Regions from separate parts of the Ruminococcus sp. AF17-12 genome, predicted to be linked through region 2. Evidence: riboswitches for the same ligand, from Rfam matches in the RefSeq annotation. Region 2 holds a riboswitch; the other holds the start of a gene.
What was found. A riboswitch is a leader RNA that binds a small molecule or an ion and turns the genes downstream of it on or off. The one in region 2 is predicted to bind ZMP and ZTP.

Region 1 (12,520 bases), on a different contig from region 2:
TGGCAGGCGGCGTAGCTGTTATCCGTGTAGGTGCTGCTACTGAGACAGAGATGAAGGAAGCAAAGCTTCGTCTTGAGGATGCTCTTGCAGCAACAAGAGCAGCTGTTGAGGAAGGTATCATCGCAGGCGGCGGATCTGCTTACATCCATGCTTCCAAAGAGGTTGCAAAACTTGCAGCAACACTTGAGGGAGATGAGAAGACAGGTGCTTATGTGATCCTGAAAGCCCTTGAGGCTCCGTTGTTCCACATTGCTGCAAACGCAGGACTGGAAGGCGCTGTTATCATCAACAAGGTAAGAGAGTCTGAGGTAGGTACAGGCTTTGATGCTCTGAATGAGAAATATGTAAACATGGTTGAAAATGGAATCCTTGATCCTGCAAAGGTTACAAGAAGTGCACTTCAGAACGCAACAAGTGTTGCATCTACACTTCTTACAACAGAGGCTGTAGTTTCTACGATCAAAGAGGATACTCCTGCTCCGGCACCAAACCCGGGAATGGGAATGATGTAATTTCAAGCAGGCAGGTAAATAATTTACAAAATGAGAGGGCCTGCGTCATGGACGCGGCTCTCTTTTTGTGTTATAATCAAAAGAAATCAGTAAATTACGAAAGGAAGAAGCAAATGAGTGACTTATATTCAGAACTTCTGGTAAAGAAGAAACAGACAGGGAAGGATCTTGCTATAAAATACGGTCTTATTGCACTGACCGTGATCATGGTTCTGGGAGGTCTGGTGCTGAATGCACTTCTTCTGGTTCCGGCTATCGCTCTTGGTGTTGCATGCTATTTTGTAATTCCGAAAACAGACCTGGAATATGAATATCTGTTTGTTAACGGGGAACTGGATATTGATATGATCATGTCCAAGTCAAAGAGGAAAAGAGTAAAATCACTTCAGCTTGCGGAGGCTGATCTTGTGGCACCTCTGAAATCCCACAGAATGGATTATTACAACGGAAATCAGAAGATGAAAACCATAGACTTTTCCTCAGGTATTGAGGATCATAAGCGCTATGCCATGATCGTAAGAGACAGCGGAGAAACCTGCAAGGTGATCCTGGAGCTGGATGATGAACTTGCCAATACCATGAAAAATTCTGCACCGAGTAAAGTTTTTTTGGATTGACATGAATCTTGTTTTTTGTTACACTAGTTCACAAATTTAAAATATCTTACACAAAGGGAGGAAATGCAATGGGTACTATTATTGGTGAAGGCATTACGTTTGATGATGTCCTGCTGGTTCCGGCTTATTCTAAAGTAATTCCGAATCAGGTTGATGTTTCAACGTATTTAACCAAGAAAGTAAAGCTGAATATCCCCATGATGAGTGCGGGAATGGACACAGTTACAGAGCACAGAATGGCAATTGCTATGGCCAGACAGGGTGGTATCGGTATCATTCACAAGAATATGTCCATTGAGGCACAGGCAGAAGAGGTTGACAAAGTTAAACGTTCTGAGAACGGTGTTATCACCGATCCATTTTATCTTTCAGCAGAGCATACACTGAAGGATGCCAATGATCTGATGGCGAAATACCGTATTTCCGGTGTTCCGATCACAGAAGGCAGAAAACTGGTAGGTATTATCACAAACCGTGATCTTAAATTTGAGACAGATTTCAGCAGAAAGATCAAGGAGTGCATGACTTCAGAAGGACTGATCACAGCTAAGGAAGGAATCACACTTGAGGATGCCAAGAAGATCCTTGCGAAATCCCGTAAGGAGAAATTACCCATTGTAGATGATGACTTTAATTTAAAAGGACTCATTACCATCAAGGATATCGAGAAACAGATCAAGTATCCGCTTGCAGCCAAGGATGCACAGGGAAGACTTCTCTGTGGTGCTGCGGTTGGCATCACAGCAAATGTGCTTGCACGTGTTGATGCGCTTGTGAAGGCTAATGTAGATGTGATCATAATTGATTCTGCACATGGTCATTCAGAAAACATTTTAAAAGCAGTCCGCGAAATCAAGGCAACATATCCGGAGCTTCAGGTAATCGCAGGTAATGTTGCAACAGGCGAAGCTACCAAGGCTCTGATCGAGGCTGGAGTAGATGCAGTTAAAGTTGGTATCGGACCGGGATCTATCTGTACAACACGTGTTGTTGCAGGTATTGGTGTTCCGCAGGTTACTGCAGTTATGGATTGTTATGAAGTGGCTAACAGCTACGGAATCCCGATCATTGCAGACGGCGGTATCAAATATTCCGGAGATATCACCAAGGCCATCGCAGCAGGTGCCAATGTCTGCATGATGGGAAGCATGTTCGCAGGATGCGATGAGAGCCCGGGAACATTCGAACTTTATCAGGGAAGAAAATATAAAGTGTATCGTGGAATGGGATCTATCGCAGCTATGGAGAATGGCAGCAAGGATCGTTATTTCCAGGAGAATGCAAAGAAGCTTGTGCCGGAGGGTGTTGAGGGTCGTGTTGCGTATAAAGGACATGTTGAGGATACCGTATTCCAGCTGATCGGTGGTTTAAGATCCGGTATGGGTTACTGTGGAGCAGAGAATATTGAGAAGCTTAAGACAACAGGCAGATTCATCAAGATTTCAGCTGCATCTCTTAAAGAGTCACATCCACATGACATCCACATCACAAAAGAGGCTCCAAACTACAGTGTAGATGAATAATAAAGGAAAAAAAGGTAAGACCGGTAAAAAGTCACCCAGGCCGTCCCATAGCGGGCGGCCTGTTTCCGTAAAGAAAACTTCCTCCGGGTCTTCCAGAAGAAAAAAGAAGTCTTTGAGAAAAAAGAACCCGATCAAGATCCTGCAGAGGATTGTGCTGATATGTATCATTGTGATCGTTGCTTTTGCTGCGTGTGCGTTAGGATACGCATTTTTTGAGATGCGCATGGAACAGAGTGAAACTCAGTCCGGACAGGAAGAGATATCCGGGAATGCCAGCGGAAATGGCGGACCGGAACAATGGCAGGCAGAAGGAGCACCTTTTATTGATGTGGAGCTTCTGACACCGAATTCCTATTCCAGACCACAGATTTCTATGGAACAGGTAAATTATATAGCCATTCATTATACGGCCAATCCGGGATCTACTGCCGTATCCAACCGGAATTATTTTGAAAATCTTGCGACAACGCAGGACAACAAAGTCAGCAGTCATTTTGTGGTAGGGTTGGAGGGAGAAGTGGTACAATGTATTCCCACTTCGGAAATATCCTATGCCACAAATTCCAGAAATGTAGATACCATATCCATTGAATGCTGCCATCCGGATGAAACAGGGCAGTTTAATACAGCAACCTATGATTCAGCGGTAAAGCTGACAGCGTGGCTTTGTACACGCTTTGGACTGACTTCGGATCAGGTGATCCGTCATTATGATGTCACAGGTAAAGACTGTCCGAAGTATTACGTGGAAAATCCCGATGCATGGATCCAGATGAAATCAGACATTGCAGCACAGATCCAGACAGATTATGCATTACGGGGGAAATAAAGTGTTACTGTTTATTTTGTGAGCAACAAGAAGTCTGGAAAAATAATTTCTGAAAATAGGGGCTTGAAAATTAAGAAGAAGTATTGTAGTATAACAGCAGAAGCTGCATGACTGGCGGAAAGTAGGATTACCTACAGGGAGTGCAGTGAAGTGAGAAGCCGACCGCCTGGGCAGCCTGATAAGGGGTGTCCAGGCGGTTTTTTGTTACCGTTCATATCCTGGGATAAGCCCCGGGCCTTACATTAGACAAGGAGGACTGTGAAAAATGACGACATTTTCACTTGAAAAAGAACTGAAAGAAAATTCCTATCCGGGAAGAGGAATTGTGATCGGACGTTCCGCTGACGGGAAACATGCAGTTACTGCATATTTTATTATGGGAAGAAGCGAGAACAGCAGAAACCGTATTTTTGTTGAGGATGGGGAAGGAATCCGTACACAGGCTTTTGATCCGTCCAAGCTTACAGACCCGAGCCTGATCATTTATGCACCGGTACGTGTCCTTGGAAATAAGACCATCGTAACAAACGGTGATCAGACAGATACGATCTATGAGGGAATGGACAGACAGCTCACCTTTGAACAGTCTCTCCGCAGCAGAGAGTTTGAGCCGGATGCGCCGAACTATACACCTCGTATTTCAGGCGTTCTTCATGTTGAAAACGGTAAATTCAATTATGCGATGTCTATTTTAAAGAGCAATAACGGAAATCCGGATTCCTGTCTTCGTTATACATTCGCCTATGAGAATGCGGCGGCAGGACAGGGACGTTTTATCCATACTTATAAATGCGATGGAAATCCACTTCCAAGTTTCGAGGGAGAGCCGAAGCTGGTAGAGATCCCAAACGATATTGATGAGTTTGCGGATCTCCTCTGGAAGAGCCTGAACCAGGATAATAAAGTTTCTCTCTTTGTTCGTTTTATTGACATTGAGACAGGAAATTATGAATCCAGGATTGTAAACAAGAATAAATAAGAAAATAGGGATATCACAGAGAACGGAGGAGCTTTTTCATGAAAGAATTACAGTTAAAATACGGATGTAACCCAAATCAGAAACCATCAAAGATCTATATGGCAGATGGAAGTGAGCTTCCGATCCAGGTACTCTCCGGAAGACCGGGATACATCAACTTCCTGGATGCCTTTAATGGCTGGCAGCTGGTACGTGACCTTAAGAAAGCAACCGGACTTCCGGCAGCAACTTCATTTAAGCATGTATCTCCGGCAGGTGCTTCCATCGGACTTCCGCTGAATGAGACACTGGCAAAGATCTACTGGGTAGGTGATATGGACTGGAAGAATTTTTCCCCGCTTGCATGTGCGTATGCAAGAGCAAGAGGTGCAGATCGTATGTCATCATTTGGTGATTTTATTTCTCTTTCTGATGTCTGCGACAAAGATACCGCAATGCTGATCAAGAGAGAGGTTTCTGATGGTGTGATCGCACCAGGATATACAGAGGAGGCTCTTGAAATTCTGAAGCAGAAGAAAAAAGGCAATTACAATGTGATCCAGATCGATGAAAACTATGTTCCGGAACCTTTGGAGCACAAACAGGTATTTGGAGTCACTTTTGAGCAGGGCCGCCAGGAGCTGGCAATTGATGATACGCTGATCTCCAATATTGTAACAGAGAATAAAGAGCTTACGGAAGAAGCCAAGAGAGATATGAAGGTTTCTCTGATCATCCTGAAATATACACAGTCCAATTCTGTATGCTTTGTTAAGGACGGACAGGCTATCGGCGTTGGTGCAGGACAGCAGTCCCGTGTACATTGTACACGCCTTGCAGGCCAGAAAGCAGATAACTGGTATCTCCGTCAGTGTCCGAAAGTACTGGAGCTTCCGTTTAAAGACACGATCACACGTGCGGAGAGAGATAATGCCATTGATGTTTACATTGGTGAGGAATATATGGATGTCCTTGCAGATGGTGCATGGGAAAAGACATTCACAGAGAAGCCGGAAGTGTTCACAAAAGAAGAGAAGAGAGCATGGCTGGATGGTCTTACCGGCGTGACACTGGGATCCGATGCATTCTTCCCGTTCAGTGATAATATCGAGCGCGCATATAAGAGCGGTGTAAAATATATTGCAGAGCCGGGTGGATCTGTACGTGATGACGCAGTTATCGATACATGTAATAAGTATGGAATGGTGATGGCATTTACAGGAATCCGCCTTTTCCACCACTAAAAGATATATATCATGACCATGATAAGCGGCTGAAATAAAAGATAAAAAATATAAAGTCCCGAATCTGAATTTCTGGAAAAAAGAAATCAGATTCGGGACTTTTTGATTGAAGAAGGATAGTTTTCAACAGGCTGTGAATATCCATATGATTGAAAGCAGGTATAAATCAGCAAAAAAAAAGAACTCTGAAAAACAGAGTTCTGAAGAGCGATAGACGGGGCTCGAACCCGCGGTCTCGACCTTGGCAAGGTCGCGCGTTACCAACTACGCCACTATCGCATATGCCTTATCGCCTCAAGCATTTCCCTCAGCGACAAGACATATATTAGCATAGATTTTATATTCTGTCAAATGTTTTTTGGAATTTTTTTGAAATTATATACAACATATAAAGTTTATTCCAGACATCTGAAACAGACCTTGTATATGAGAATATTTCGGTGGCTTATGAGTTATTGTCTAAGTGGTAATAGCGCAAAACATGATCCGGATAGTATTGGTCACCATAGTCCCATGGACCTGCAGGATCGTGAAGGGGATCATCTTCATCACGTTGTGTGTTGCCGCTTGCTATCTGGGCAAAGGCCTGGGCACTTTGGGCCGTCCACACAGTCTGATCGTTCTCCTCCAGATAAGCAAAATAGGAATCGGCTCCGAAATTATATGCCTGCAGAGCCAGACGGATTTTGGAAAGATCAGTCGGACCGGTACAGCCGGCTTTATCCAGAGCATATTTCAGTTCCTGGATGCCACAGGAAATAGAGTAAGAAGGATCTGTGATACCATTGGGCTGCTGAGGATATCTGGCATTGTAGGCTCCTTCTGAGGACTGCATGGGATCGGTACCCTGTCCGGAGCTTTCCTGCATCATCACAGCCAGGAGCAGGTCTACATAGTCGGACATATCATATTGTGCTGCTTCGCTGGAAACCTCATCGCGATAAGCTTCACAGGCTGCATTGATCTGATGGGTTTCCTCCTGCCTGCCGGAAAATCCGGGAAAACGCAGAAGGATACAGCCCACGATCAGCAGAAAAAGACATGTCAGAAAGATCTTTTGCCTGCGTACCTGCTGTACACGGAGTCTGTGGCGCTGTTTTTTAGTAAGGGTTGGTTTCTTGTGTTTTGTATTCATATATGTATTGTATCCGTTACGGATAGATTTGACCAGTTAAAAAATATGATCTTTTTGTTAAAAATTTCTGAAGACTGTCCTGTGAAATTGCAAAATATGATCTGATATGCTATGATAGTCGGGACAAACCGTAGAATGCCGGAAAAAAGGAGGCAAGATTTCATGCGAAAAAAGCTTCTGGCAGTTATTTTATGTGCTTCTATGCTTTTCCCTGCATCAGTATCTGCAGAGGTATTGGGATATGAAGCAACATTGGATACATATACACAGGAGAAAAAAACACCTCAGCAGTTTCAGATCGATGATGGGGCGGGAAATACAGTAAATGTTTTGGCGAAGAGTGATACGCTTTATGTTACAGCGAAAAATACGGAAATCCGGTCCAATCCGGGAGACAGTGGTACAGAGCTGCGTTCTGTGATCCTGGGAACGAAACTTGAAAGAGTTGCAGTCTGTGACAATGGCTGGAGCAAGGTGACCTTCCAAAAGAAAGGTGAGGACAAGATCATCGGTTATGTTTCGGACAGCGTGCTCAGTGATACAGAGATCGTAAATAAATTTACGGATACAGTTACAGCGGCACAGGACAGTGATATCCTGGATTATCCCGGCAAGAAAGACGGAGAGGTTGTAGGAGAGGTCCTTCAGGATGATGAGTTGAAAAGAACAGGTACGGTAGATGCTGATGCTATCTGGAGCAGGATCGTTTACACAGATGACAGTGGTTCAGATCACGTCGGATATATTCCGACCAGCTGTCTGGAAGGTTATCAGGCTACGGAAGTGGCCAAGGCAGAGCAGGAAAAGAACACAAAAGCAGGATCCCTTACCAAGAGTTCAGGGGAGGGGATTTTTGCGGATGCAGTGGATGGTGTAACTTCCACAGGTGGTTCCGGAAGTACCGCAGCTGGCGTACAGATCGGAACGCCGGTATCAGTATCTTCTGACGCGACACTGAAACCACTGGGAACATTCCGGATCACGCATTATTGTCCGTGCAGCATCTGCTGCGGACCATGGGCGAATGGAATTACTTCCACAGGAGTAACGGCCACTACCAACCGTACGATCGCAGTGGATCCGAGTCAGATCCCATACGGTTCCAAAGTAGTGATCAATGGCCAGGTTTATGTTGCAGAGGACTGTGGAGGAGCAATCCGGACCAATTGTATCGACGTATATGTGGCAACACATTCCGAAGCAGAGCAGAAGGGTGTGTTTTATACAGAAGTATATTTGCTTCAGTGATCAGAAAAAGACTGCTGTAGATTCCATTCCATAAGGGATTTGCAGCAGTTTTTTTGTATAAAAAAACTCTGACCAGCAGAGGCTATTCTGCGATCAGAGTAAAAAAATAATGCCCAGAGCCGGAATCGAACCAGCGACACGAGGATTTTCAGTCCTCTGCTCTACCAACTGAGCTATCTGGGCATGTCTCTTTCGAGTACTTTGTTACTTTAACACATTTATGTAGAGAATGCAAGGGAAAAATAAAAAAAACAGATGTTTTTCTGAAAAATCTGATTTTCAAAAAAACATCTGCAATATTATGGCTACAGATTTATCTGGCAGCAAGATAGATTTTTTCCATATCTTTCATGTTCAGCTGTTTGAACACACCGATGGTACGGGTGTCTTCAAAGCTGCATTTAAACGCCAGATCATGGATTTCTTTTTCTGTAAGATCAAGACCAAGCTCATGAAGGCTGGTAGGCATCTGGATGGAACGGAAATAATCTTCCATGGCTTCTATGCCGGCAAGAGCAGTTTTGTTGAAGTCGGTACTGCAGGGAATGTCAAAGATATTGACTGCAAACTGGGCAAAGCGTTCCGGATTTGCATCATAAACGTAACGTGCCCAGCTTCCCCACAAAGCGGCAAGACCGGCTCCGTGAGCCACATCGTAGGTGCCGCCCAGTTCATGCTCCAGCTGGTGACAGGCCCAGTCACCACCGCCGGTTCCGCAGCCGGTAAGTCCATTGTGGGAAAGGCTGCCGGCCCACATGATCTCTGCCCGTGCAGTATAATTATCCGCCTCCTTCATCAGGATCCGGGAGTTATAGATCACGGTCTGCATCAGAGATTCGCTGATACTGTCAGTGATCTCCATGGTTTCGATATTTACAAAGTACCGTTCCATAGTATGCATCAGGATATCCACACAGCCGCTTTCGGTTTGATATTGCGGCAGGGTATAGGTGAGGCGGGGATTTAAAATAGCAAAACGTGGGCGGCACAGATCGTTGCGGGCACTACTCCGTTTCAGCCAGCCCTCTTCATTGGTGATCACACAGGATCCGCTCATTTCATTTCCGGAAGCTGCGATCGTCAGGATAACGCCTACAGGAAGACAGGCTTTTGGGGTTTCGGTGCGGAGAAAAAAGTTCCATACATCTGTATCCGGATTGGCAAGTCCATAGCCGATGGCCTTACAGGAATCAATAACGCTGCCACCGCCAACAGCCAAAAGAAAATCAACCTGTTCTTTGCGGCAAAGCTCAATACCCTCACGTACCTTAGAGAGACGGGGATTGGGAACCACACCGCCAAGAGTGACATAGGAGATACCAGCTTCATCCAGAGAAGATCGGATCTCATCGATCAGACCGGAGCTTACTGCACTGTGGCTGCCATAATGGATCAGTACTTTGCTGCAGTTCTGCTCTTTTAGAACAGTGCCGATCTTAAGGTGTGTATCTTTCCCGAAAATAACCCGGGTAGGGGTAAAATATTCAAAATTTCTCATAGAGATTAGGCTCCTTTTTATGATCCCGCAGGGGTATCATCTTGGTTCATTTAATTGGTTTAAAGACGTTATAATAATAGCATAGAAGAGAAACAGACGCAAATAAAAGCTATTGAAAAAAGGTGTAATTTTTGGGGAATGTGGTATAATGACTTCTGTGAAGGAAAAGTGACCTGATCACAGAAACAGACCAATGCGAAGCGTATATTATAGAACAGATCCAAATGAAGAAGAAAGCAGGTGTCTGAAATGGAGAATATCATTATCATAGGAGCAGGTCCGGCCGGGATCTCGGCAGCACTTTATGCGGCAAGGGGAAATATGAATCCGCTGATTATAAATACAGGGATCGGTTCACTGGAAAAAGCAGAGAAGATCGAGAATTATTACGGACTGGAGCAGCCATTGTCCGGCAGAGAGCTTTTTGAAAGAGGTCTTGCCCAGGCAAGAGCACTTGGAGTACGGATCCTGGATGCCCAGGTTGTGGGAATGGGTGGTTTTGATACTTTTGAGGTGAAAACTACCGCAGGAGATTTTGAGGCACGCAGTGTGATCCTGGCAACCGGAAGCAGGAGAGCTTCTGCCAGGATTCCGGGAGTAAAGGAATTTGAGGGAAAAGGTGTCAGCTACTGCGCAGTATGTGACGCATTTTTTTACAGAGGAAAAGAAGTGGCAGTGCTTGGAAGCAGTGATTTTGCTCTTCATGAAGCAGAAGAACTTTCTCATACCGCTTCCCGTGTGACGATCTTTACAGATGGAAAGAAACCGGAATTTTCAAGAGAAAATCCGCTTCCGGTTAATACCATGAAGATCCAGGCAATCGAAGGGGATGAACGTGTTTCAGGCATCCGCCTGAAAAGTGATGTGTCCATGCAGGAGGCAGGTGCCGGAGAAGATTCTTTTGTGCCGGCAGAGGGAGTCTTTGTAGCGCTTGGTACAGCCGGAAGCTCGGAGATGGCCCGCCAGATCGGAGCGGAACTGAATGAAAAAGGAAATATCCGGGTCAATGAAGAGATGGAGACTACAGTTCCGGGGCTGTATGCAGCAGGTGATTGCACCGGTGGACTTCTCCAGGTGGCAAAAGCTGTTCATGACGGTGCCCAGGCAGGACTTTCCGCCTGTCGGTATGTGCGGAAGCTTTTGAAAGCGGAGGCATAAGCTGAAATTAAAAAAAACAAATACAGGATCAAGGAGGAATTTTATCATGGCAAAAGTTTTTACAACAGACAATTTTGAAACTGAGGTATTAAATGCAGAAAAGCCGGTACTGGTAGATTTTTGGGCAACCTGGTGCGGACCATGCAGACGTCAGGCTCCGGTCGTGGAAGAGCTTGCAGAAGCCGGATATGAGGTTGGCAAGGTTGACGTAGACAAAGAGCCATCACTGGCACAGCAGTACAAGATCATGAGTATCCCCACACTGCTGGTATTCAAAGAAGGAAAAGAGACCGCACGTTTTGTGGGACTGACATCAAAGACAGAGCTTGAGGCAGCGCTTCAGTAACCAAAACAGAAAACAGAAAAAACAGATACAGCTCTGGGAACCGAAACGGTTTCCGGAGCATTGTTGGTTTACTGAAAATTTTAGACAAGGGTAAATAAAAATATGGATGAGAAAATAATAAAAAAGAATGCAGTGCCTGTGATCGCGGCAATGATCACAGCGCTGGCCTTTTCTTTTACGGGCCTTCCAATGGATGGAAATACTTCTGTAGAAAAAATGAGCGATGTTTATAATGGATTGGGATGCACGAGCTTGCTTGCATGGATCCTGCTTCTTATTTTATACGTGAAAGGATGGGAGGGCTACCGGAAATACAGAAACTGGCAGGCACATGTTTTGGCAGTGATCTTTTCGGCGGGAATGCTTCTTGGAACTTCTTATTTTACAAATGGAAACTGGGATTTTCTGTTTGGCGCAAAGAAACAGATCCTGATCTCAGCCGGATGCTTTATAGGATTTTATATTATCTGTGATATGGGAATCACTTATTTCTGGAGGATTCCTGAGATGGAGTTTTTCCGAAAGGCCTGCGGGCGTATCCCGGCCAGAGAGGAAGAAGTAATGTGGTTCCGCCTGGCAAAGATATCTATGATCATTGGATGGACACCGTTTATCCTGGCGTTTCTCCCAGGCTCGATCCCGGCGGATGGATTTCGGCAGCTGGATGTATTTTTGGGAGCTATGCCGCTGGACAATCATCATCCATGGGTCCTGACGATGATCATGGGTGGACTGCTGACACTTGGAAAAACTATCTGGTGTTATAATTTTGGAGTATTTTTGATCGTCATTGTGTTTACTTCTGTGGAAATCTGGTGTTACAGTGCGGTAGTCCGCTATCTGTACAGATGGAAGGCTCCAAAATGGATACTTTTTGGTACTGTTCTGCTGTTTGCATTTGTTCCCATATTTGGAAGCTATGCCCAGGCAGTGATCAAAGATGGATTATATGCGGCAGTCATTACTTTGTATTTTGCAGTGTATATAGATATTTGTCATTCCTTTTCCAAGAGAAAGGCAGTATATTTATTTCTTCTGGGAATCAGTGTTTGTCTTACCCGAAATAATGGCATTCATCTGGTCCTGCCTTCTTTGATCCTTTTGTTTTTCTTCCTGGTAAAGGGAGCGAGGAAATATGCATTTATTGTGGCTGTCTGTGTTTTTGCCTGCTATCTGGGCGTAGAAAAGGGGGCAGCACCTGCCCTTGGCGTGGCACCTGGATCCCGATGTGAAATGCTTTCGGTACCGTTTCAGCAGACTGCCCGATATCTGAGAGAATATCCGGATGATGTAACCGCAAGTGAGAAGAAAGCGATCAACAGGATCCTGGATTATGATGTTCTTGCCGAGAAGTATAATCCGGAACTGTCGGATCCTGTGAAAATTACATTCAGGTTCAGAGATGATGATAATGATCCTAAATTGGATGGATACATGAACGATTATTTTAAA
Region 2 (12,520 bases):
AACTCATTTTATATTTGCAGTTGACATTCAATATTTCTATGTGATAAAGTGATACCCGTACAAAAAAACTCAAAAGGAAGGTATTGACATGAACACTGCATCATGCGAAAAAGAAGCTCCATCGCTTTCCAGAGATGAAGCCATTGCAATTTTAGATACTCCGGACGAAGAACTTGAGGCACTGATCGACCGCGCCAGCAGTTTACGTTACAAATATAAGGGAAACCGGGTAAGCATCCACATCCTTACCAATGCCCGCAGTGGTAACTGTTCCCAGGATTGTGCCTACTGTGCCCAGTCATGTCGTTCCACTGCCGATATTGATAAATACAAATGGGTAGATGAAGACAAATTATATCAGGACAATGATTTCGTAAATGATTATCATTTATCCAGACATTGTATCGGACTGAGTGGTATGAAATTTACAGATAAAGAGATCGAGGAGCTAGCCCGCAGGATCCGCAAAATGAAAGAACACGGAACTCATCTCTGCTGCTCCATAGGCTTTCTCACAGAGCACCAGGCAAAAATGCTCAAAGAGGCTGGTCTTGACCGGATCAACCATAACCTGAACAGCAGCCGTTCCTTTTATCATAATATCTGCAGTACACATACCTTTGACCAGCGTGTCCGGAATATCCATATGCTTCAGGGACTTGGTTTCGAGATCTGCAGCGGCGGTATCATTGGCATGGGTGAAAGTAAGGAAGACGTTGTTGACATGCTTCTGGAATTACGTGAGATCCAGCCGGAAGCACTGCCGATCAACTTTCTTCTTCCGATCAAGGGAACTCCTCTCGGAAATGCAGATATTTCCCAGCTGACAACAGAATACTGTATGAAGGTCCTCTGCCTGGCAAGACTTCTTGTGCCTAAAGCAGATATCCGATGTGCTGCCGGAAGAGAAGTTTATTTTAAAGGCGAAGAAAAAAAACTGCTCAGTGTTGTAGACTCTATTTTTGCTTCCGGTTATCTTACAGAAGGTGGCCAGGGAATCGAAGACACTCTCAAAACCATTACGGATGCAGGATTCACCTATGAGATTGAATCTGCGTAAGCATCCTTCTGTACATATGACCTGTCATACACACTTACAGCATTTCATTGCTTACCCGAACCAGTAAATATATTACCTTTTTCAAAGGAGGCTCTTTCAATATGAACCAGACAAATACTGTCTCTGCACCACGTACAAAAACCTACGAGATCACCATGACCGCTCTTATGGCAGCTGTCACTTGTATTCTTGCGCCGCTGTCCATTCCGATCGGTCCGGTTCCGATCTCATTTACCAATCTTGCCATTTATCTGTCCCTGTATCTTCTCGGATGGAAAAAAGGAACCATCAGCTATCTGATCTATCTTCTGCTTGGACTTGTAGGTCTTCCGGTATTTTCCGGATTTACCGGCGGCCCTGCAAAGCTGGCCGGTCCTACAGGCGGATACATCATCGGCTTTATCGTTATGGCTGTTATTGCCGGACTGGTAATTGACAACTGCCATAAGCCTCTGATCCAGCTCGTTGGTATGATCGCAGGAACAATTGTATGCTATCTTTTCGGAACTGTATGGTTCTGCATCGTTGCAGATTCCACTTTCAAAGCAGCTCTTGGAATCTGTGTAATTCCGTTTATCCCGGCAGATCTCATAAAAATGATCATCGCCATGATCATCGGACCAATGATAAAGAAACGAATCCGATAAGCTGAAACTCTGATACTCCCAAAAAAGGCAGCAGGAAATGTTGGAAATTTCCTGCTGCCTCTTTATCGCGTTTCATTTTTCTTATCTGAGTTTTTTCTTCAGTTCCTGGATCAGTTCAAAATAATCTCTGTGCTTCATCTCCGGGAAAGCCTTAATGATTCTTCCCTGGCCGAATACCGTATGGTTTGTGATAGAGCTTGACAGCTCATCAAACTGTGCCTGAAGCTCCGCTTTCTTCATTCGAAGCATTTCGGCAGATTTTTCTCTCTGAGCCACAGTCGCATCTCTGAGCTCTGCCTTAGCAAGAGCAACCTGAACCTTTCCCTCTCCCACCTTCTGTGCTGTATCAATGGTAGTTGTTGCCAGAGTATCACTGAGCTTATCACTCACGATCCGCAGATCCGCACGTACCTTATCCAGTCGAGTAAGCTTTTTATTCAGTCCGCGGATCACCGCCACTGTTACAATAAGATCAGCCAGATACACCGCATACAGAATTGCCATAACAACCCATTCCAGTGTGGAAGGTGTATGAGAAGCCTGACGCTCCACATACTTCTGAAAAACCTTTACGACCATCACAATGGCAAGTCCCCATATCAGGGAAAACTCAAGACAGATATAGCCGTGAAAATTCAGCGGCTTATTAGAATAATCCCACCATCTTGCATGGAAGCATACATCCAGAAGCCATCCGGCAACCAGCTCTACCGCAGTTGCAAGAACGATTCCAAACAGAAAGATCATTCCCTCACTCATCTGATGTCCGCCGCTCTGAAGCGTATTAAGCAATGCAAACACGGAAAGTACACCAAATCCGTACACCGGGCATACCGGACCGTTGAGAAATCCCCGGTTTATAACCTTTCCTAAGGTTACTGCATGGAAGATAACTTCAACGACCCATCCTCCAAAAGAATAAAACAAAAAATACAGACATATCTGAAAATACGTCATCCCGCAAATCATCCTGTACTCCTCCTTTACAGCTGTCAAGATTCCGGCAGCTATTTCAGGGGTCAGTACCATCACCTCTGCCGGGGTGATTCTGATTATATCATATCACCCCTCTCATTTACATCCCTTTATCCGGTCATTCTTCCGAAACAATTTCTTTTTTCACACGGGTAAAGTACAGAAAGAATCCGATGTTCAGAATGATTCCCACTGTGGTAGATACCGGTGCTGCAAGACCGATCTTTGTCAGGCTGGCATCCGGCTGGATACTCATAAAGTACGCCATTGGAAGTCGTACCAGAAGCGTCTGGATCAGGCCCTGGACCATAACCCATATGGTCTGGTTGTTTCCGTTGAAATAGCCTATCATACTGAACAGAACAGCCGTTACCAGTGTCTCCGGAGCAAACCCCTTCAGATAATCAAAGCCCTTTTGGATAACGCCGGCATCTATTGAAAAGAATCCTGCCAGCACATCACCCTTCAGCAGGATCAGGATAAATACCAGGCATCCCACAGACAGGCCAACTCCAATTCCCGTAAGCATGGATTTTCTCGCACGTTTCGGCTTTCCTGCTCCTACGTTCTGTGAAACAAAGGAGGCCATGGACTGCATCAGGGAGCTTGGAACCAGCATGGCAAAGTTTACGATCTTACATGCAACTCCGTAACCGGAGGATGCTTCCAGACCCAGGCGATTGACAAATGCGCACAAGGCCAGAAATGAAATCTGTGTCAGGAATTCCTGAAGTGCCAGCGGCAGTCCGATCTTAAGAAAACGTCTGCACTGAGGATTCAGCCGGAAATCTTTTTTTGTAATGGTAAACGGAAGCTTCTTCTTTATCAGCAGAACTACTGCAAATACAACACTTAAGGCCTGAGCAGAAACCGTAGCAATAGCTGCTCCTGCTGCATCCATATGTAAGCCGGCTACCAGTACCAGGTCTCCGATCACATTTACAATACATGCCACCAGCACAAACAGCAGCGGAGATTTACTGTCACCAAGGCCACGGAAAATAGCAGACAGTAGGTTATACGCGACAATAAAGAAAATTCCGCTGCCACAGATCCGTACATAAGATGCAGTCAGCGCTACCGCTTCTTCCGGTGCCTGCATCAGCATGGAAATCGGATGTGCAAAGCCTACCATAACAATAAACAGCACGATAGAGATCATGGTAAAGACGATTGCAGCCCCACCGATAACGGAGCCGATCTGCTCCGGTCTTTTTTCTCCAAGATAACGTGCGATCAGAACTGTGATACCCATAGCAAACTGGATCACTACAAAGGTAACCAGATTCAGTACCTGACTTCCGGTGGAAACCGCTGACAGTCCGGATGTGGAACCGAATCTTCCAACTACAAGAAGATCGACCGCACCATAGGCAGCCTGCAGGATCAGCGCACCGAGTACCGGCATCATAAATGCAACCAGCTTCTTCAGGATATTTCCCTGGGTAAAATCTGCCTTATCATTTGTCATAATGTTCCCTCCTGTCACACATGATCTGATAAAATTTCCCGATGGTCCGGATCATATTGTCTGCTTCTTCTTCGGAAATCTCTGAAAGATAGGGCGCCAGACTGCTGAAATAATCCTGATCATACTTCCTGGAAAGCCTCTCTCCTTTTTCTGTTATGGAAATGTAAGTAACGCGCCCGTCATCCGGAGACGTAAGCTTCTGAAGATATCCCTTTGCCTCCATTTCTTTCACTGTTCTGGTAACACCCGGACGCGGAAGGTTCATGGCATCACTGATATCAGAGAGCCGGATATCCTTTTTTTCCCGCTGCAGAGAATGGATCACATCCAGATACTGTATGTAGGATGGCATCACCCCCTGAGGCAGTGGCGGAAGCATATCCCGGATCCGCTTTGCCTGATAAAACGCATCAAACATCCGCTTGATCTTTTCATTTGTCATAAAAAAACTCCTTGTATAATTATCTTTGTTAATTACCATTGATAATTATATAAGGAATTTATGGTTTGTCAAGCATGTTTTATTTTTCTGTTACAGAGTAGCTTTCTATTACAGAGTAACTTTCTATTAATCTATGCTTCTAATGCCTCTTTCAGAGAAGCTTCAAAGATCTCAAGTCCTTTCTCCATCTGCTCATCGGTCATGGTAAGCGGTGCAAGGTTCAGATATCTGGCCTGTGCCATCACACGCTCTCGGCTTAAATGTTCTGCATCCAGAATAGAGGAAGACAGCTGCTCTGCGGCGTTTCTGTCCTTTTCCTCCAGCACGAGTTTCCGGCTGTTGTTGGTGACACTGGGATTTGTCAGAACTACGAATTCTCCTCCATGGATATAGTTATTCAATCCTGTATTCACTTTTGATGCACTGCAGGCAGTCTGCAAAATAGCCCCATCGTACAGACTACTCCAGACCGTTTTCCCCTGCTTTCAGCTTCAGAACTTCTGTAAGCTCCGGGATCTGCATCATATTTCTACAATTCATAAAACACTACTCCTCCCACTGATACTGCTTCATATCTACACATCCATTTGCCTTAAACTCCACACCCTCGTCTTCCAGAAGCATCTTCTGCTCTCTCCAGCCTGGTGCAGTACGCCCTGCATGGTTCACAACTCTGTGGCAGGGATACTTCCCGTAAAATTCTGCCATACCTAAGACTTTTCCTACAAGACGTGAATTTTTATCCCGCCCGATCAGCCGTGCGATCTGTCCGTAGGAGGCCACTTTTCCCTCCGGTATCTCTTCCACCACGGACAGTATCTCGTAGATTAAATCTTCATCCAGTATTTTTCCCATAATTATTCCTCCGAAATCCTGCTGGCAATTTTCATAGCATGCTTTCATAAATAAAATATCTGTCTTTTCGTGGACGCCTGCACCAGACCGTCCTCTCAGCCTGAGTTTTACAGTGCAGTTCCTTTCTTTGGAATAAACAAACAACTCATATCTGTATGTTCCAGCTTAAGAAGTGAAATTTTTTTGTCTATTCCTCCGGCGTATCCTGTCAGACTTCCATTTGTTCCTACGACTCGATGGCAGGGAATGATAATGGAAATTTCATTATGTCCAACCGCACCGCCTACTGCCTGGGCGGACATATGGGAAGTGTTTTTCATCTCTGCCATTCTGCGCGCAATTTCTCCATATGTGATCGTCTGTCCGTAGGGGATCTCCAGTAAAATCTGCCACACTGCCTTTCTGAATATTGAACCGTTCGGATGAAGTGGTGGAGTAAAGTTCGGTTCTTCACCGGAGAAATATACATCCAGCCATCTTTTTGCTTCTGTGAGAATTTCCGTCTCCTGTTGGATATGGTCATTGGGAAGTGTATTTGCAAAATATTTCTGTCCTTCAAACCACAGACCGGTAAGTCCTATTTCATCTGCGGCAAGTAAAATATCTCCGATTAGCGATTTATATTTGCATGTGTATACCATATTTCCCCCCCCCACATTCATTTATCTCTACAATATTTTCTATAGCATTCCTCTTAATTAACACAAATGTCACATGCGCGTCCCCTCTGCGATTTCCTCGACATTGTGAGTTTTATCCCAACAAGCAGCAGGAGATTGCTGATATTCTTGACAATTTATAATATTATACCATTTTTGTTTTGAACATGCTATAATGCTGTTGCTGCCGAACCTCCAGCTGAAAGGATGTAAAGTCCTATGACAAGTTCTATAATTACTTTCTTTGTTTCTGTTATGGCAACTGTGGCTAGGCTGGACAGAAACGACAGGCAGTAACAGCCTAAAGGATTAAACCACCTTACATAAACGGAACAAAAACCCCCGGAAGTCTCGACCACTTCCGGGGGTTTTCGTATCAAATTCGTATCACGGGATCGTCAAACCCAGTGTTTTTTCTGCTTTTAAAAGTTTTTCAATACTCTCTCCACAACAATATAAAAAGCGGCAGAGCCTCTATTTTTGCAGGCTCTACCGCTTTTTATCTGAATTCCCCTCAAAAAATCTCTATACTTTATATCAGAACAGTCCTGTGATCTTACCGCTCTCGTCTACGTCGATCTTGGTTGCTGCCGGTACTTTCGGAAGACCTGGCATGGTCATGATCTCACCTGTCAGTGCAACAATAAATCCTGCACCTGCGGAAATCTTAAGATTTCTTACTGTTACCTCGAAATCTGTCGGAGCACCAAGCTTTGTCTGGTCGTCTGTTAAGCTGTACTGGGTCTTAGCCACACAGATCGGGCAGTTGCCAAATCCAAGTGCCTCCAGCTGTTTCGCCTGCTTCTGGGCATTTGCTGTAAGAACCACTTTCTTTCCACCATAAACCTTCTGTACGATCTGGTTCAGTTTGTCCTCGATGGAGCCTTCCAGTTCATAAGCATATGTGAAATCATTCGGCTCTTCAACAAGACGGATCACTTCCTCAGCAAGCTTGATTCCGCCTTCGCCACCTTTTGCCCATACCTCGGAAAGTGCTACGTTTACGCCAAGCTCCTTGCATTTTGCTTCCACAAAATCAAGCTCTGCCTTGGTATCGGTCGGGAATGCGTTAATAGCTACCACACATGGAAGCTTGTATACATTTTTGATATTGCTTACATGCTTCAGAAGGTTCGGGATACCCTTTTCAAGAGCCTCAAGGTTCTCATTGTTAAGATCTGCTTTTGCAACGCCACCATTATATTTCAGAGCACGTACGGTTGCTACGATAACAACGGCACTTGGTGTAAGACCTGCCATACGGCACTTGATATCCAGGAATTTCTCAGCTCCAAGATCAGCACCGAATCCAGCCTCTGTGATGGCATAATCAGCAAGCTTCATAGCCATCTTTGTAGCGGTTACGGAGTTACATCCGTGAGCGATATTTGCGAATGGTCCGCCATGAACGATCGCCGGAACATGCTCCAGTGTCTGAACAAGGTTTGGTTTCAGGGCATCCTTCAGAAGTGCTGTCATAGCACCCTCTGCGTGGAGGTCTCCTGCTGTTACCGGTTTCTGCTCAGCAACCTTACCGTAAGTATATCCGATGATGATTCTGGAAAGTCTCTCTTTCAGATCTTTGATATCACTTGCCAGACAGAGAACTGCCATAATCTCAGATGCTACAGTGATGTCATATCCGTCTTCACGCGGCATACCGTTTGTTCTTCCGCCAAGTCCGTCTACTACATTACGAAGCTGACGGTCGTTCATGTCCACGCATCGTCTCCAGGTGATCTTTCTCGGGTCGATGTTCAGTTCATTACCCTGGAAAATATGGTTGTCGATCATTGCTGCAAGAAGGTTGTTTGCCGCACCGATTGCATGGAAATCACCGGTAAAATGAAGGTTGATATCCTCCATCGGAACTACCTGTGCATAGCCGCCGCCTGCCGCACCACCTTTGACACCAAATACCGGTCCCAGGGATGGCTCACGAAGAGCTACCATAACATTTTTTCCAAGTCTCTGCATTCCATCTGCAAGACCTACGGTTGTCGTAGTTTTTCCCTCACCTGCCGGTGTCGGGTTGATGGCTGTTACCAGGATCAGCTTTCCGTCTTTTTTGTCTGTTTCTTTCAGAAGATTATAGTCGATCTTTGCTTTGTATTTACCATACTGCTCCAGATATTTGTCATCAATACCTGCTTTCTCTGCAATCTTGGTAATTGGCTCCATTGTGCACTCCTGTGCAATCTCGATGTCACTTTTAAATCCCATAATGTTCTCCTTTCTCCGCTGCAACCGTCTGCATCTTTTATCCCATAAAAAAGAGCAGTATCTGAAGTTTTTCAAATACTGCCCAGACGGTCGACTCATCGAATCTCCGGCTCCCTCGTGGTTATCCCACAACTCCGTCAGTCACCGAAGACTTTATTAATTTGATGATTGAATACTAACATATTTATTAGTACTTGTCAAGAAATTATCAAATTATTTTTTCACTTTTAAAGTGAGCTAAGTCTAATTTTCTGAATCATTTCCGTTCTATGTATTAGTTTTCTCTCCAACATTCGTACATATCTTTTTTCATCAAATCCTCTGTTATTTAATCGTATCTTGTACTGGTCATCCGTTAATGCGACTGTCCAGACGCCATAAACATATTACCACACTTATGAAATCAAATCTGCAAATCCTGTAGATACCAGGAATAATATCAGCATTACAACCGGCACTACATAACGGATCATAAAGCGATATAACCCTGCCCGTTTGAAGTGTTCCCCATTTCGTTCCACTTCTCCTATGATCCAGTCAGGGCCGATCACCCAGCCGATCAGAATGCTTGTCAAAAGTGAGATAAACGGCATCAGAAAACTGTTGCTGATATAATCCATCACATCCAGAAGCTGTCCAACGGAACCATTTGGCAGTTTAAGTTCAAAATACAGTTTGTTATAACCAAGGCAGATCAGTACTGCTGTAACAAGAGAATAAATTCCGACAGCACCACACATTTTCTTACGTGGTTTATGATAAAGTTCCATGCAGTTTGCAACCAGTGTCTCCATGACAGACACGCAGGAAGTCAGTGCCGCAAATCCCATCATCAGGAAAAATGCAATTGCCACCGGACGGCCAAATACTCCCATGGCATCAAAAACCTTTGGCAGTGAGATAAATATCAGGCTTGGGCCGGAAGCCATTCCATCCTTTCCGAGAAATACAAAAACAGCCGGTATGATCATCATTCCTGCAAGAAACGCAACGCCGGTATCAAAGATCTCAATCTGATTTGTTGCTTTATTTAAATTAACTTCATTTTTCACATAAGAACCATATGTGATCATGATTCCCATAGATACACTTAAGGAAAAGAATAACTGGCTCATCGCATCCAGAAGGATCTCCAGAAAGCGTTTTACCGTCAATCCATGAAAATCCGGTTTGAGGTAAACAGCCAGCCCCTGCATACCGGTGCGGACAGTTCCATCCGTATCAGTATGGGACAGTGTCAGTGAAAAAATGGCAATGATCACGATCAGAAGAATCAGCCCCGGCATAATGATCCTGGAAAACTTTTCGATTCCCTTTTCCACACCACGAAATACGATCCAGGCAGTCAATGCCAGAAAGATCAGCATAAATACAACAGGTGCAATATCTGATGTAATAAATGATGTAAAGTATACATCTGAAGCCGCATCTTTCCCTTCAGAAATAATATAAGTAAAAAAATATTTTACAATCCATCCACCGATAACAGAATAATAGGTCATGATCAATGCCGGAACCATAAACGTTAAATGTCCTAAAAATTTCCACTTTGGATCAAGAGATTCAAAAGCCCTCAATGCATTTTTCTTTGTCTTTCTCCCAAGTGCTACATCCGTTGTCAACAGTACAAATCCAAAAGTCAGTACCAGTACCAGATAAACCAGCAGGAAAAGTCCTCCGCCATCTTTGGCACAGAGATATGGAAATCTCCAGATATTTCCAACTCCTACTGCACTTCCGGCTGCCGCCAGGACAAAGCCTATTGAGCCGGAAAAGCTACTTCCTTTTTCTTTCATTTCAATTTCCCCTCTTCAAGTATATATTTGATATAGGCTGAAACCTTCAGCCTAACAGCCATATCTTACCTTAAATAAAGATAAGTGCAAATGGCAGAAGTTTCTTTTTACGAAATTTTATTTCAAAAAAGTTTCTTACTACTTTACAAAATACCGGTTTTTCCGATATAATCGTATACAATAAAAATTAATAAGAAAAATAGATAGTATGAGGAAACAAAATGAGTAATTTTACCTGTTATGTAGGTGAACAAATAAGAAAATACCGAAGAGCCGGAAAGATGACTCTGCAGGATTTGGCAGATGCCATCCATAAAAGTCGAGCTACCGTATGCAAATATGAAAATGGAGATATCTCCGTTGATATCGAAACTTTATATGAGATCAGCCAGATTCTCCAGGTATCTATGTCCCAGCTTACCACTGGTCTTCCTGAAACAGCCAGTAAACCGTCCAATGCACCGGGAAAAGGACAAAAAAGCCCATTTTTTCAGGCACAGCGGCTATATTTTTACTTTTACGATGGACGCTATCAGCGTACGAAGGATGGCGTCATCGATATTTATGAAAAAAAAGGCGAATCCGGAAAATACGAAGCAACCTTAACGATCTGTTCTGTTTCTGCCAACGGAAGAAGCAGTGAGATTTTTTACACCGGAAAAGTTCTTTACAGTGATATGCTGATCCGTTTTTCCTTTGTAAATCAGTATAACCCACTGGAAGAAGATCTCCTGTACATTTTTAATCCTCTGGAGCTTCGAGATTTTACAACAGGACTTTTGTGTGGGATTTCCAGTGCGGATCTGATGCCCTGCGCATTCAAATGTGTGATCACTTTAAAACCACAGGAGCTTACCGAAGCGTTCCGCCACCAGCTGCTTTTTACAAAAAAAGATCTGAAGCGCTGGGAACAGCTGAATATGTTACTGATAGATAATATGGAAAAGTAGTTTTCTGCAAAAAACGGTACACCTTATATTTTATAAGCTGTACCGTTTTCGTATTTTTCTGTATCAGGGTTTGCCTGCAAACCCACACCGGATCGCCTGTGTCGGACATATCTTTTTACATCTTCCACATCGGATACATTCTGTACTGTTTGGATTTTCCGTCGGATCGACCTCCATCTGGCAGATATTCCTGCATTTTCCGCAGTGAACACATTTTTCTTTATCTACTCTGTAACGAAAAACGGAAACTTTATTAAATACCGAATAAAAAGCTCCCAGCGGACAGATATACTTACAGAATGGCCGGTATATCATAATTGATAAGATAATGGTGATCACCAGGATTGTATTTTTCCACATGTACAGCCAGCCTACTGCACTTCGCATGGATTTGTTCAGCAGCACCAGAGGGATACCTCCTTCCAGTGTTCCTGCCGGGCAGATCAGCTTGCAGAAATATGGTGCTCCCTGGCCCATGATATCTACTACAAACATGGGAAGTATGATCACAAATACAAGAAAGATCACATATTTCAGTTTTCGCAGAAGCTTATCTCCCCGAAATGTCCGGATCTTCTTTGGAAAAGGAATCTTGTTCAACAGATCCTGGATCAGTCCAAAGGGGCAGAGAAATCCGCACACCAGTCTTCCAAGCAACGCTCCTACAAAGATCAGAAATCCAGCTACATAATATGCCATCTTGAAGTTCCAGCTTCCGATCACAGCCTGAAGGGAACCAATAGGGCAGGCCCCTCTTGCCCCGGGGCAGGAATAACAGTTCAGCCCCGGAACACAGACATTTTTCAGTTTTCCGGTATAGATCTTTCCAGTCACAAACCCTGATATGTGACTGTTTGTAAGGGCCGCCCACAATGCCTGGATCCCATGCCGCGGCCATTCATTTATTTTCATCTTCTTATTATCCAATGCCAATACACTCCATACAGATGTTGATCGCTTTTGTAAAAACTACAGACACCTCGCCCCTGCAGATTCCCAGTATCATCAGTAAAATCCCCAAAACCGCCAGAGCAGGTCCGATCCACCTGGATGCTGTTATTTTCCGAATCATTTTTTCACTCTCCGTAATGATCATCTTTTACTTTGAAACGTTTTTAAGCTCTTTTTCCACGATTTCCTTCCATTCGTCCAGTGTATGGCTTCCTGTATAGGTATCGCCTACAATGTTTCCATCTTTGTCAACAAAAAATGTTTCAGGAAATGCGGAAATCCCCTGCAGACGGCCATTCATCATAGTAGTATCCGGTATCAGGAACGGATACTCTGCTTTTGTTTTTTCCTGAAGAATGCCTGCTTTTTTTACTGCCTCCTCGTCCTGATTTCCCTTTTCATCTGTAGTATCAAGCACCACGCCTGCTACTCCGACGCCTTTCTCTTTCATTTCTTTATAAAGCTCCTGAAGTTCCGGAATCTCTTTTACA

Region 1: it holds a riboswitch for ZMP and ZTP, as region 2 does, so the genes downstream of both, DWW77_RS15165 (IMP cyclohydrolase) here and DWW77_RS07350 (formate--tetrahydrofolate ligase) in region 2, are expected to answer to the same signal.

What each region holds. Positions count from the first base shown of each region.
Region 1 covers NZ_QUGY01000016.1:24,162-36,681, reverse strand. The annotation lists gene groL (chaperonin GroEL) at 1-512, shown strand, start outside; gene DWW77_RS15180 (DUF6106 family protein) at 626-1,129, shown strand; gene guaB (IMP dehydrogenase) at 1,198-2,652, shown strand; gene DWW77_RS15170 (peptidoglycan recognition protein family protein) at 2,765-3,481, shown strand; ZMP/ZTP riboswitch at 3,579-3,660, shown strand; gene DWW77_RS15165 (IMP cyclohydrolase) at 3,747-4,460, shown strand; gene DWW77_RS15160 (phosphoribosylaminoimidazolecarboxamide formyltransferase) at 4,499-5,683, shown strand; tRNA gene DWW77_RS15155 (tRNA-Gly) at 5,890-5,962, opposite strand; gene DWW77_RS15150 (lysozyme family protein) at 6,129-6,818, opposite strand; gene DWW77_RS15145 (3D domain-containing protein) at 6,981-8,066, shown strand; tRNA gene DWW77_RS15140 (tRNA-Phe) at 8,177-8,249, opposite strand; gene DWW77_RS15135 (iron-containing alcohol dehydrogenase) at 8,380-9,564, opposite strand; gene DWW77_RS15130 (NAD(P)/FAD-dependent oxidoreductase) at 9,814-10,722, shown strand; gene trxA (thioredoxin) at 10,766-11,068, shown strand; gene DWW77_RS15120 (DUF6020 family protein) at 11,171-12,520, shown strand, end outside.
Region 2 covers NZ_QUGY01000005.1:160,644-173,163, forward strand. The annotation lists gene bioB (biotin synthase BioB) at 89-1,060, shown strand; gene DWW77_RS07315 (biotin transporter BioY) at 1,162-1,707, shown strand; gene DWW77_RS07320 (putative ABC transporter permease) at 1,789-2,676, opposite strand; gene DWW77_RS07325 (MATE family efflux transporter) at 2,801-4,153, opposite strand; gene DWW77_RS07330 (MarR family winged helix-turn-helix transcriptional regulator) at 4,143-4,595, opposite strand; gene DWW77_RS07335 (hypothetical protein) at 4,727-4,996, opposite strand; gene DWW77_RS07340 (MGMT family protein) at 5,142-5,450, opposite strand; gene DWW77_RS07345 (methylated-DNA--[protein]-cysteine S-methyltransferase) at 5,558-6,091, opposite strand; gene DWW77_RS07350 (formate--tetrahydrofolate ligase) at 6,647-8,332, opposite strand; ZMP/ZTP riboswitch at 8,406-8,487, opposite strand; gene DWW77_RS07355 (sodium-dependent transporter) at 8,728-10,128, opposite strand; gene DWW77_RS07360 (helix-turn-helix domain-containing protein) at 10,350-11,078, shown strand; gene DWW77_RS07365 (4Fe-4S binding protein) at 11,142-11,990, opposite strand; gene DWW77_RS07370 (CD1871A family CXXC motif-containing protein) at 11,998-12,150, opposite strand; gene DWW77_RS07375 (TlpA family protein disulfide reductase) at 12,178-12,520, opposite strand, start outside.